DNA from 2 places in the Rhizobium sp. FG113 genome. Region 1 is predicted to be linked to the other one. Evidence: predicted binding sites of a transcription regulator. Region 1 holds the regulator's gene; the other holds the start of a gene.
The links. The regulator LexA, encoded in region 1, represses DNA repair genes until DNA is damaged. The targets are predictions, from matches to a motif close to TGTTCNNNNTGTGTTCNG.
Positions count from the first base shown of each region.

Region 2: a site for LexA is predicted at 3,016-3,033, ahead of ACODTZ_RS15670 (putative DNA modification/repair radical SAM protein). Genes of this name have one in related genera too.

Region 1 covers NZ_JBMDKV010000003.1:201,667-207,446, reverse strand. Annotated here, with positions in the region: gene eno (phosphopyruvate hydratase) at 1-974, opposite strand, end outside; gene kdsA (3-deoxy-8-phosphooctulonate synthase) at 1,129-1,971, opposite strand; gene ACODTZ_RS11230 (VOC family protein) at 1,968-2,852, opposite strand; gene lexA (transcriptional repressor LexA) at 3,052-3,777, shown strand; gene ACODTZ_RS11220 (ComEC/Rec2 family competence protein) at 3,771-5,780, opposite strand, start outside.
Region 2 covers NZ_JBMDKV010000005.1:181,576-187,355, forward strand. Annotated here, with positions in the region: gene ACODTZ_RS15660 (VOC family protein) at 1-230, opposite strand, end outside; gene ACODTZ_RS15665 (UdgX family uracil-DNA binding protein) at 312-1,778, opposite strand; gene ACODTZ_RS15670 (putative DNA modification/repair radical SAM protein) at 1,778-3,010, opposite strand; gene greA (transcription elongation factor GreA) at 3,258-3,734, shown strand; gene ACODTZ_RS15680 (glycosyltransferase family 4 protein) at 3,740-4,816, shown strand; gene ACODTZ_RS15685 (Lrp/AsnC family transcriptional regulator) at 4,824-5,291, opposite strand; gene trxB (thioredoxin-disulfide reductase) at 5,521-5,780, shown strand, end outside.

The DNA of each region.
Region 1 (5,780 bases):
ATACCGTCGCGCAGGCGAGCCGAGTTGGTGACGAAGAGATCGTCGCCAACCAGCTGAACCTTCTTGCCGGCCAGATCCGTCAGAGCCTTCCAGCCATCCCAGTCGTCTTCAGCCATGCCGTCTTCGATCGAGATGATCGGGTACTGGGCAGCGAGCTGTGCCAGGTATTCAGCCATTGCGCCCGGCTCCAGCGTGCGGCCTTCGCCTTCGAGAACGTACTTGCCGTCCTTGAAGAATTCGGTCGAGGCGCAGTCGAGGCCGAGATGGATGTCTTCGCCAGGCTTGTAGCCGGCTTTCTCGATCGACTTCATGATGAAGTCGAGGGCTTCAGGAGCGCTCTTCAGGCCCGGTGCGAAGCCGCCTTCGTCGCCGACGTTGGTGTTGTGACCCTGGGCCGCGAGTTCCTTGCGGAGCGTGTGGAAGACTTCCGAGCCCATGCGAACGGCTTCGCGGATGGAATCAGCGCCAACCGGCAGGATCATGAATTCCTGGAAGTCGATCGGGTTGTCGGCATGCGCTCCGCCGTTGATGATGTTCATCATCGGAACCGGCAGCAGGTGAGCGGAAGCGCCACCAACGTAACGGTAGAGCGGCAGGCCGGCAGCTTCGGCGGCAGCCTTGGCGACAGCGAGCGAAACGCCGAGGATGGCGTTGGCGCCGAGGCGCGACTTGTTCGGCGTGCCGTCCAGTTCGATCATGATGTTGTCGATCTGGATCTGGTTTTCAGCGTCGATACCGCCGATGGCGTCGAAGATTTCCGTGTTGGCGGCTTCGACGGCCTTTTCGACACCCTTGCCGAGATAACGCTTGCCACCATCGCGGAGTTCGACGGCTTCATGAGCGCCGGTCGACGCGCCCGATGGAACGGCGGCGCGGCCCATGCTGCCATCTTCGAGATAGACATCGACTTCGACGGTGGGGTTACCACGGCTGTCGAGAATCTCGCGGGCGATAATATCGGTAATAGCGGTCATCGGCTCTTCTCTGCTTGAGGGGTGGATAAATCGTTTGAAATTCGTCTTTAATCGAAGATGCGCAAATTACAATGCCAGTTTGGGGCCGTTTTGCGCATGCTTCGCCGCTTTATTCCTCGTGGCCTAATACACGAACGTGTCAGTCTTTTGAACGTCAGCCCTTGGCGATGGCGTCGAAGGCCAGAAGCTTCTCCAGCAGGCGCGGCATGTCCTTGAGATAGACCATGTTCGGACCATCCGACGGCGCGTTATCGGGATCTTCGTGCGTCTCGACGAACACACCGGCGACACCGACGGCAACAGCGGCACGCGCCAGCGTTTCCACGAATTCGCGCTGGCCGCCACTGGAGCCACCCTGCCCGCCCGGCTGCTGCACCGAGTGGGTCGCATCGAACACGACAGGGGCACCCATGGCTTCCATGATCGGCAGCGAGCGCATGTCGGAGACCAGCGTGTTATAGCCGAAGGAAGCGCCGCGTTCGCACAGCATGATGTTCGGGTTGCCGCTGGCATTCAGCTTGGCCAGCACGTTCTTCATGTCCCAAGGCGCCAGGAACTGGCCCTTCTTGACGTTGATGGCACGGCCGGTCTTTGCGGCGGCGACCAGCAGGTCCGTCTGCCGGCTAAGGAAGGCCGGAATTTGCAGCACGTCGACGACAGTGGCGACTTCGGCGCACTGCTCCTCGGTGTGGATGTCGGTGAGAACGGGGAAACCGTATTCCTTCTTGAGATCGGCGAACACTTCAAGCGCCGTTTCAAGCCCGATGCCGCGCTGGGCCGACAGCGAGGTGCGGTTGGCCTTGTCGAAGGAGGACTTGTAGACAAGGCCGATACCGAGCTTGTCGCAGAGCTCCTTCAGCGTGCCGGCGATCATGAAGGCATGGTCGCGGCTTTCCATCTGACAGGGGCCGGCGATCAGCGACAGCTTGCCGGTGTTGGAAAACACCACACGGCCGGCGCCTTCGCCAACGGCCACTTCGGAATTGGTTTCAGTCATCGTTTCTCCTCGAAGGCGAAGAGCGCGCCCTGGCCGGGTGCTGCCTTCACCAGAATTCGATTGTTCTTGCGTGTATAGGTGATCCCGTTAGCAGCCAAATGCGCCTCTGTCACGGCGAGATCGGCAACGGAAAAGACAATCGCCGCGCCGCGCAGGCCGCGATCGGCCTTGGGCTCGGCGAGATCGTAGTAAGCGTTCAGACCATCCGGCGAAAGGATATTAATGCGGGCGTTGCCGGCATCCAGGCTGACGCCGAATGCCTCCTCGCGGAACGCCTGCGCATCCGACGCCAGCTGCAACAGCGGCGCGAACGCCTTGGGATCGGACGACGAGAGCACGATCGACAGGATACCCAACACACCGTTTGCGTGCTTTTCCAAGGCCTTGCGGTCGCTGGGCAGCGGGTTGACGCGCTGGCAGGCGAAGAGGAAGAAATCGGGTGCGCGCAGATCGGCCGCGAAAGCCAGGCGGAACGCCGCGGTCGCTTCAGAACCATCCGGCATCTTCATCTGCCGGGCGAACTGCAGCATCTCGCCGCCGCTCATGCCATCGTCGATGAAGCGGGTGTGATCGCTATCGGCATCCGGCGTGCCGAAAACGATCGCCGACAGGCCGTCGTCGCCGCAGCGGAAGCGAAAGGCGCGGTCGCGAGCGGTGAAAACGTTGCCGTCACCGATGGCCGCCTCGTATGTCTCCAGGCTGGTGATGCCGAGCGGCTCGATATAGGTTTTGTCGGCGAAGAAGACGCAGGCATTCTCGGTGCCAAAAGGGTGCCGCGCATCGGCGGCGACGGTGAAGCCCAGCTTGCCCAGGCGCTCGCGCGCCATCTCGATGTTGACGACCGGCAGCACCACGTGGTCCAGGGGATGGGGGTCACTCATCGGCAAATCCTCCCGAAATCGGCAGAGATGTGCGCTGGCTTTCGCCACAATGCAAGAGGCCGGCGCGGTTAAATCGAATGAAGTGCAAAATCGCGACGATTCCGAGCCAAGTTTTACGAAAATTTAGGCACTTGCGGAACACATATGGAACATATAGTGTCCGTTCTGGCTTTGTTTCACGACTCTGGGGTTCATTTCGATGCTGACACGCAAGCAACAAGAACTGCTTCTGTTCATTCATGAGCGGATGAAAGAGTCGGGCGTTCCGCCATCCTTCGATGAAATGAAGGATGCACTCGATCTCGCATCAAAATCCGGCATTCACCGGCTGATCACCGCGCTGGAAGAGCGCGGCTTCATTCGCCGGCTGCCGAACCGAGCGCGCGCGCTTGAGGTCATCAAGCTGCCGGAAGCCTATAATCCGAGCCTGCAGCCGCGACGCGGCTTCTCGCCGAGCGTCATTGAAGGCAGCCTCGGCAAGCCGCAGCCGGTGGCCGCAGCCCCTGCCCCGAAGGCCGCGCCGAGCGCCGACAACGGCAACTCAGCGTCCGTTCCCGTCATGGGCCGCATCGCCGCCGGTGTGCCGATCTCGGCGATCCAGAACAACACCCACGACATCACCGTCCCCGCCGACATGCTCGGCTCCGGCGAGCACTACGCGCTCGAGGTCAAGGGCGACTCGATGATCGAAGCCGGCATTTTCGACGGCGACACCGTCATCATCCGCAACGGCAACACCGCCAACCCCGGCGATATCGTTGTGGCGCTTGTCGATGACGAGGAAGCGACGCTGAAGCGCTTCCGCCGCAAGGGCGCCTCGATCGCGCTGGAAGCCGCGAACCCGGCTTACGAAACGCGTATTTTCGGGCCCGACCGCGTCAAGGTTCAGGGCAAGCTCGTCGGGCTTATTCGCCGGTATCACTGAGTGGTGACGTCACTAGTTGGTGACGGATCATCGCTGAAGCTGTCGTTGCGCCAGTCATAGGCGCGATGACGCATCCAGGGACGACCGAGGCTTTCATAAGCGGTTTTGACGACAGGCGCCCCCTGCTCGTCGATGCGGATTTCGACGGCGCCTGATCGCCTGAGGGTTTCGCCGGTCAATAGCATTGCGCCGGAACGGCATGTCGCCTGGCGCAGACGGACAGGCGTGATGACGATATCGGCCACATCGCAGGCGGGACCGAGATAGGCGGCGTTTTCGAGCGTTGCGATGATGTAGCCGCTGTCGAGCGATGTTACGCACCAGGCCGTCTTGAGGCACTGAAAAGCGCTGTCATTTGTGGACGCTGCGGCATCGCGCATCATGGCGCGGGCTTCGCCTTGTTGTTTCAGTGTCAGCCTTGGTCGTGGCTCTCCCCTCTTCGGGATGGGCAAGGCCTCGCCTTCAAGCATGTCAGGCGGCTTGTGTTCTTCGATCGCGAGCGCGCGTTGCCATTGCCCGAAGATGAAGTCGGGCGGGCGTTCGCGGTTGCTGGCGAGACTGTCGCCTGTAACTGCTGCCACGAGGCTTCCGTCCTCGGAGACGACCAGCTCAGGCGCAGATGCCGCAGGCAGCAGAACAACGACGAGCGTTGCAAGCGCGGCCCCCACAGCACCGATCCATCGCAGCCGTGTCCGCATCAGCCCCCAGACTAGGAAGCCGAGCACGGCGATCGCGAAATACCACTGCGGTATCCGCCCGATATCGACACTGCCGCCCCAGCCGGAAACCATCTTGGCGATGTCGATCACCAGATCCAGCCCGAAGCCCGCGACGGTCCATAGTGGCGCGTCCAGACCAAAGGGCGTCGCTAACATCGCGAGCATTCCGAAAGGCATGACGATGAAGGAGATGACGGGCATGGCGAGCAGGTTGGCGGGAAGGCCGTAGCCGCTCAACCTGTGAAAATGCTCGATCGAAAACAGCGCCGTCGAGAAACCGCCGATCATCGAGGTCAGCGCGATGCCGCCGAAGAAGCGAAGCGTGACCATGACCGGCTTTATCGCGGGATGCGTGAGAAGAACGCTTTCGCGAGGCCGCCTCCTGGTCCAGACAGCAAAGCCCGCGACCAGCGCCAGTGTCGCGGCGTAGGACATCTGGAAGCTGGGACCGAGCACCTCCGATGGGGACATCAGTATGATCAGCAGCGCCGAGAGCGCGATGTTGCGCAGGCTGATCGAGGGGCGATCGAACAGCACCGCGACAAGCATGATCGCCATCATGATGAAGGCGCGCTCGGCCGAGACCGCGAAGCCTGAGATCATGTAATAGGCCGTCAACGCCAGAAGCGCGCTGCCGGCGGCGAACTTCTTGGTCGGATAGGCCTGCGCGAAGCCAGGAAACAGTCCAAAGAACAGCCGCAGCCCGACAAAGCAGATGCCGGCTGACAGGGCCATGTTGAGGCCTGATATCGCCACGATATGGGCGAGGCCGGATTGGCGCAGCGCCTCCGTCGTCTCGTTGGAGATGGCACGTCTCTCATCGGTGACCAGCGAGGCGGCGAAGGCGCCGGTATCATCAGGCAGGATGCTGCGGATGCGGTCGCCAATCCGGCTGCGCAGACCGTAGAGCCATTCCACGGCGCGATCGGCGGCAGAGAGATCGGCGATATCGGTCTGCGACGCGATGGTCTGCGGCATGCCGTAGAAGAAGCCGTTGGCGCCGATGCCGTCGAAATAGGCAGAGAAGGCGAAATCGTTGAGTTCGGGGAGCGCAGGTCCTGCCGGCGGCGTGAGGCGCACGCGGCCGGTCAACCAGCCACCGACCCCAACGGGCGCTCCTGCGCGCGCGACCAGCGAGACCTGCTGTGGCGGCCGCTTGAGAGAGGGCTCGTCCGTGCGCGTTACCCTTAAGATATAGCGCCAGCGGCCGTTGTCGTCGCCCTCGCGCCGTTCCACGCGGCCGGTCACAGTCGTCGTCACCGCTGTATCAAGCACGACGGTATC
Region 2 (5,780 bases), on a different contig from region 1:
TCGACGGACTCCTCCGACGGAGCCACGAAGCAGAAATGCAGCCCCGATTCCATATCGGGCGCCACCGGCCGCGCCACCTCGCCGACCCAGAGCCCCACCCGATCAGCGCCATAGCCGCTGACATTGCCGAAGTTCGTCAGCCGCTCATAGCCGAGCGGCGCCAGCGCGGCATCGTAGAACGCCTGCGACTTCTCAAGGCTCTTCACACCAATCGACACATGATCGAACATAAACGGTCTCCAGATTGCTTCATCGGCAACGCTACAACATTCGCGCCGAAGCGCCATGGCAATTCGCAAGGCGAGCGATCGTCAGGCCGCCATCCCGGCCATCAGCTCGCGCACCCGCACCATATCGGCCCGAAACAGCGCCATCTCCTCCGCCTTCAGCCGCTCGTCGGGAATGCGCAGCAGATAGGACGGATGGACGGTGACGAACAGTGTTCGCTCTTTCCCCATCCTGATCGGCTGCCCCCTGATATCGGACAGCTTGTGCTTCGTATCCGTCAGCGCCGTCAGCGCGGTCGCGCCCATGGCGACGATCAGCTTCGGCTTGATGAGTTCGATCTCCAGGTTGAGCCACCAGCGGCAATGCGTGACCTCGCCCATGTTCGGCCGCTGGTGGATGCGGCGCTTGCCGCGCGGCTCGTATTTGAAGTGCTTCACCGCATTGGTGACATAGACCGACTGCCGGTCGATCCCGGCGTCGCCGACCACCTGATCGAACACCTTGCCCGCCGGCCCCACAAACGGCCGCCCGGCGAGATCCTCCTGATCTCCGGGCTGCTCCCCGACGAACATCACGTTCGCATCTTCAGGCCCCTCGCCGAACACAGTCTGCGTCGCCTTTTCATGCAACGGACAGCGCATGCAGACGACCGCCTCCTCACGCAGCGACGCCAGCGTGCCCACGGGCGCCCTCGGCGTTGCGGGCACGCGGCGCGCGGCCTCCTGCAACCGGTCGTGAAACGGCAGCGGCTCGCTCGCCTGGCGTTTGGCCATCTCCAGAACCTTGCTTTCCGCATCGGCGATCATGCCGGGAATGAGATCGGCCTCGGGCAGGTTCTTCCAGTATTTCTTCGGCATCTCCGCCTGCATCGCCTTCACCTTGAGGCGCGCCGGATTGAAGATATTGGCGTAATAGGTCCGCCACAGCTGATCGGCCGGGTCGGTGAGATCGGGCTTCTCACACGGATCATGGCTGACGGTCAGCTTCTCGCCGTCCCAGGCAGCCGACCCCTTGGGCGTCGCGATCACCCAGTCCATGTCGTTGAACCGCTTCTGGAAAAACGGCGCCTTGCGGGCGACGATGTGATGATCCGGCTCGAACCAGGCGAGAAACTTCCGCCGCCCGTTAAGCGATATCCCCGATCCCACCTCCTTGAACCGCACGAAGGCGGTCATCTTGTGGGCGTCGCGGCGCACGCTCTTGTCCATCGCCCGCGCCCGCGCCACGTCCTCGTCCGAGGCGACGTCGAGCAATGACCGATCACTTTGCAGCCGCCAGAGCAGCCGGTAGAGCAGATAGAAACGCATCGGATCGCTATGGCAGATCACCGCCTCCGCAAGCCCGATAAAAGCGGGCGGTACCGTCAGCGGCTTGGAAGCATCGAGCGTCGGCAGTTTCGACGACACTTCAGGGGCCGCAAACAGATCCGTCTCGCGATACCGCTCCCGCCAGTCGATCTCTTCGGGCGCAACACCGGATGCAGCCAACCGCCGCGCCTCGTCGCGCCACTCGGCCAATTCCCCCCGGCCCTCCAGCAACACGGTAATCATCACAGCAACGACAGTTGTTCCGGCTTCGGCTCGAACATCGCCCTCAGATCCGGCCGGTCAATCAGCCGGCGCGGCGACCAGCCCTCGGCCGAGATGAACGCCTGCACCTTCTTGATCGACACGCCGAGCCGCGTCAGATCCTCGATCCGGAGCTTTCTGAAACGACGCGCCGACAGGATCGATTTCACCGTCTTCGTCCCCAGTCCCGGCACCCTCAGCAGCGTCTCGCGCGGCGCCCTGTTGATATCGACCGGAAAATCGTTGCGATTGCCGAGCGCCCAGGCGAGTTTCGGGTCGAGATTGAGGTCGAGCATGCCGCCCTCCTGCGAGGACGTAATCTCGTCGATCCCGAAGCCATAGAAGCGATAGAGCCAGTCGGCTTGGTAGAGCCGGTGTTCGCGCATCAAGGGCGGCTTGATCAGCGGCAGGTTTTTCGACGAGTCGGGAATAGGGCTGAAGGCCGAGTAGTAGACGCGCCGCAGCCCATAGCTTCCGTAAAGCTGCGCGCTGGTCCCGAGAATGGTCGCGTCATTGGCGCCGTCGGCCCCAACGATCATCTGCGTGCTCTGCCCGCCCGGCACGAAGCGCTTGCGCCGCTTGGTCTGCAGCGTCGGCTCGGACGCGGCCTCGATCTTCAGTCTCAGATCGCCCATCGAGCGGCGAATGCTGGCCGGTTTCTTTTCCGGCGCCAGCTGAGCGATGCCGCGGTCGGTCGGCAGCTCGATATTGAGCGACAGACGGTCGGCATAGAGCCCGGCTTCCTCGATCAGATGCGGCGAGGCCTCTGGAATGGATTTCAGGTGGATGTAGCCCCGGAAATTATGCGTGGTGCGAAGCTCGCGCACGATCCGCACCATCTCCTCCATCGTGTGGTCGGAGGAGCGGATGATCCCCGACGACAAAAAGAGCCCCTCGATATAGTTGCGCCGATAGAACTCCAGCGTCAGCCAGATAACCTCTTCCGGCGTGAACCGCGCCCGCTCTACATTGCTGGACGAGCGGTTGATGCAATAGGCGCAGTCGTAGATGCAGAAATTGGTGAGCAGGATCTTCAGCAGCGATATGCATCGTCCATCCGGCGCATAGGCATGGCAGATGCCGGCACCTTCAGTCGAACCAAGCCCGCCGCTCTTGCCGGAATCGCGCTTAGTCGTTCCGCTGGAGGCGCAGGAGGCGTCATATTTGGCCGCGTCCGAGAGGATGGCCAACCGCTCTTCGAGTGACTTCTTCATGTCTGTGTTCACTATATGTTCCATCGCTAACAGTCAAGAAAAGCCGCTTCCAATTGATGTTTTTCAAGTTTGACGCGAAAAGCCATGAGGGGTTGCAAGTCGCTTCATCGAATTCTCTGGAAATCGACGGAGGCAATCTGCTATAAACGAAGCAGATAGAGTTTTTGCATGGTTCCGAAGTTCCCCTTCGGGACCTGTTTTCTTTTGTGTCTCTGCCTAGCCGACACAAAGACTGAAGGACAAGAAAATGGTTGATAAGGTACCGATGACGCAGGGTGGTTTCGTCAAGCTGCAGGAAGAACTGCGCTGGCGTCAGCAGGAAGAACGCCCGCGAATCATCGAGGCGATTGCCGAGGCCCGCGCACACGGCGACCTCTCGGAAAACGCCGAGTACCATGCCGCCAAGGAAGCACAGAGCCACAACGAAGGCCGCATCGGCGAGCTCGAGGATCTGACGGCGCGCGCCGAGGTCATCGACCTCTCCAAGATGTCCGGCAGCACGATCAAGTTCGGCGCCAAGGTGAAGCTCGTCGATGAGGACACCGAGGAAGAAAAGACCTACCAGATCGTCGGCGACCAGGAAGCCGACGTGAAGGCCGGCCGCATCTCCATCTCCTCCCCGATCGCCCGCGCGCTGATCGGCAAGGAAGTCGGCGATTCCATCGAAGTCAACGCGCCCGGCGGCTCCAAGGCTTACGAAGTTCTGGCCATCACCTGGGGCTGAGGACATTGGCGGATCGCGGCCGATCGCACCTCGTCGATATCGCTGACGTCGAAATCATAGCGCCGAACTTCAAGAAGCGTCTATCAGGCGTCACCTCGACGATCATCCAGCTTATCCCGGTCCAGCGGGCGCTCGGTCAGAAGATCGCGGCGCTCGGGCCCGGCCTGCCGGCATCGATCCCTCACATCCGCTTCCGCGATCTCTCAAAATTGTGGCGCGCACCTTCGACCCGGCCATTCCGCGTCTGGCATGCCCGCCGCAACATCGAGATGCTCCCTGCCCTGATCATGCGAGACATCCTGCGCATGAAGCTGAAGATCGTCTTCACTTCCGCTTCGCAGCGCAAGCACAGCGGCTGGACGAAGTTTCTTGTCTCGAAGATGGACGCGGTGATCGCGACCTCGGGCAAGACGGCGAACTATCTGGAAGTCCCGAGCACCGTCATCCTGCACGGCATCGACACCGCCCGCTTCTCGCCGCCCTTGGATAAGGCGCAAGCCAAGCGCGAATGCGGCCTCGATCCGGACAAGAAGATCGCCGGCTGCTTCGGCCGCGTCCGCCACCAGAAGGGCACCGACCTCTTCGTCGATACCATGCTGCGGCTTCTCCCCGATCATCCCGAGTGGAGCGCCATCATCGCCGGCCGCGCCACGGCCCAGCATGTCGAGTTCGAGAACGGCCTGAAGGCCAAGGTCGCCGCCGCCGGCCTCTCCGACCGCATCCTCTTCGTCGGCGAGCACACCAATATCAACGACTGGTACCGCGCGCTCGATCTCTTCGTCGCGCCGCAGCGCTGGGAAGGTTTTGGCCTGACCCCGCTCGAAGCGATGGCCACAGGCGTCCCCGTCGTCGCAACCGACGTCGGCGCTTTTCCCGAAATCGTCACGACAGGCGATAACGGCGCAGGCCTGCTGATCGCCCGCGACGATCTCGATGCGATGGCAAACGCCGTTTCGGAACTCATGGCTGATGAAATCAGCCTGGCACGGCTCGCCGCCAATGCCCAGACGCATGTCATGGAAAACTTCCGCATCGAAGGCGAGGCCACGAAGCTGAAGGCCGTCTACGACAGCCTCGGCTGAGACGAAGTCAGACTTCGGTCAATCCAAGCTTCTTGATCTGGCGGATCGTCAGCATGGTGCGCACGGTGTCGACATGCTCGTTGGCGGTCAACACCTCGATGACGAAGTCTTGGAACCGCGTCAGGTTTTCAGCCACGCAATGCAGCAGGAAGTCGCTGTCGCCCGAAACCATCCAGGCCTGGCGCACCAGCGGCCACTGCGTCGTCGCCGCGGCAAACGCCTTGAGATTGGCTTCCGACTGGTGCTTCAGCCCGACCATGCAGAAGGCGACGAGATCGAAGCCCAGCTTCGGGCTGTTCAGCATCGCGTGGTAGCCTTCGATGACGCCGGACTCTTCCAGCTTGCGCACACGCCGAAGGCAGGGCGGCGCCGAGATGCCGACCCGGTCGGCGAGCTCGACGTTGGTCATGCGGCCATCCGCCTGCAGCTCACGCAAGATCTTGATATCGATGGCGTCCAGTTCAGCGCGAACCAAGCGAGTGCCTTTCTTTAAATTCCCGAATCCAGCTTCTATATAAAGCGGCACAATACGCAAGAATCTTTCCCTAACATGACGGAATCTTGCACATCCACACCGAATGCCTTGTTGGTAACGCAAGGCTGCCCTTGAATAAAAGCATTGGTCGTTCATAAATAACGCATGGACGCGTGATGGCCGCATTCGCCTAATATCCAGCGCGTCCAGCCAGTTGAAAGGAAGTCTCATGTCCGCCCGCCACACCAAGGTGCTCATCATCGGTTCCGGCCCCGCCGGCTATACCGCTGCCGTCTATGCGGCGCGCGCGATGCTGAAGCCGGTCCTGATTGCAGGGATGGAGCAAGGCGGACAGCTGATGATCACCACCGACGTCGAGAACTATCCGGGCTTCGCCGATCCGATCCAGGGCCCCTGGCTGATGGACCAGATGCTGCAGCAGGCCAAGCACGTCGGCGCCGAGATCGTCAACGACATCGTCACCGAAGT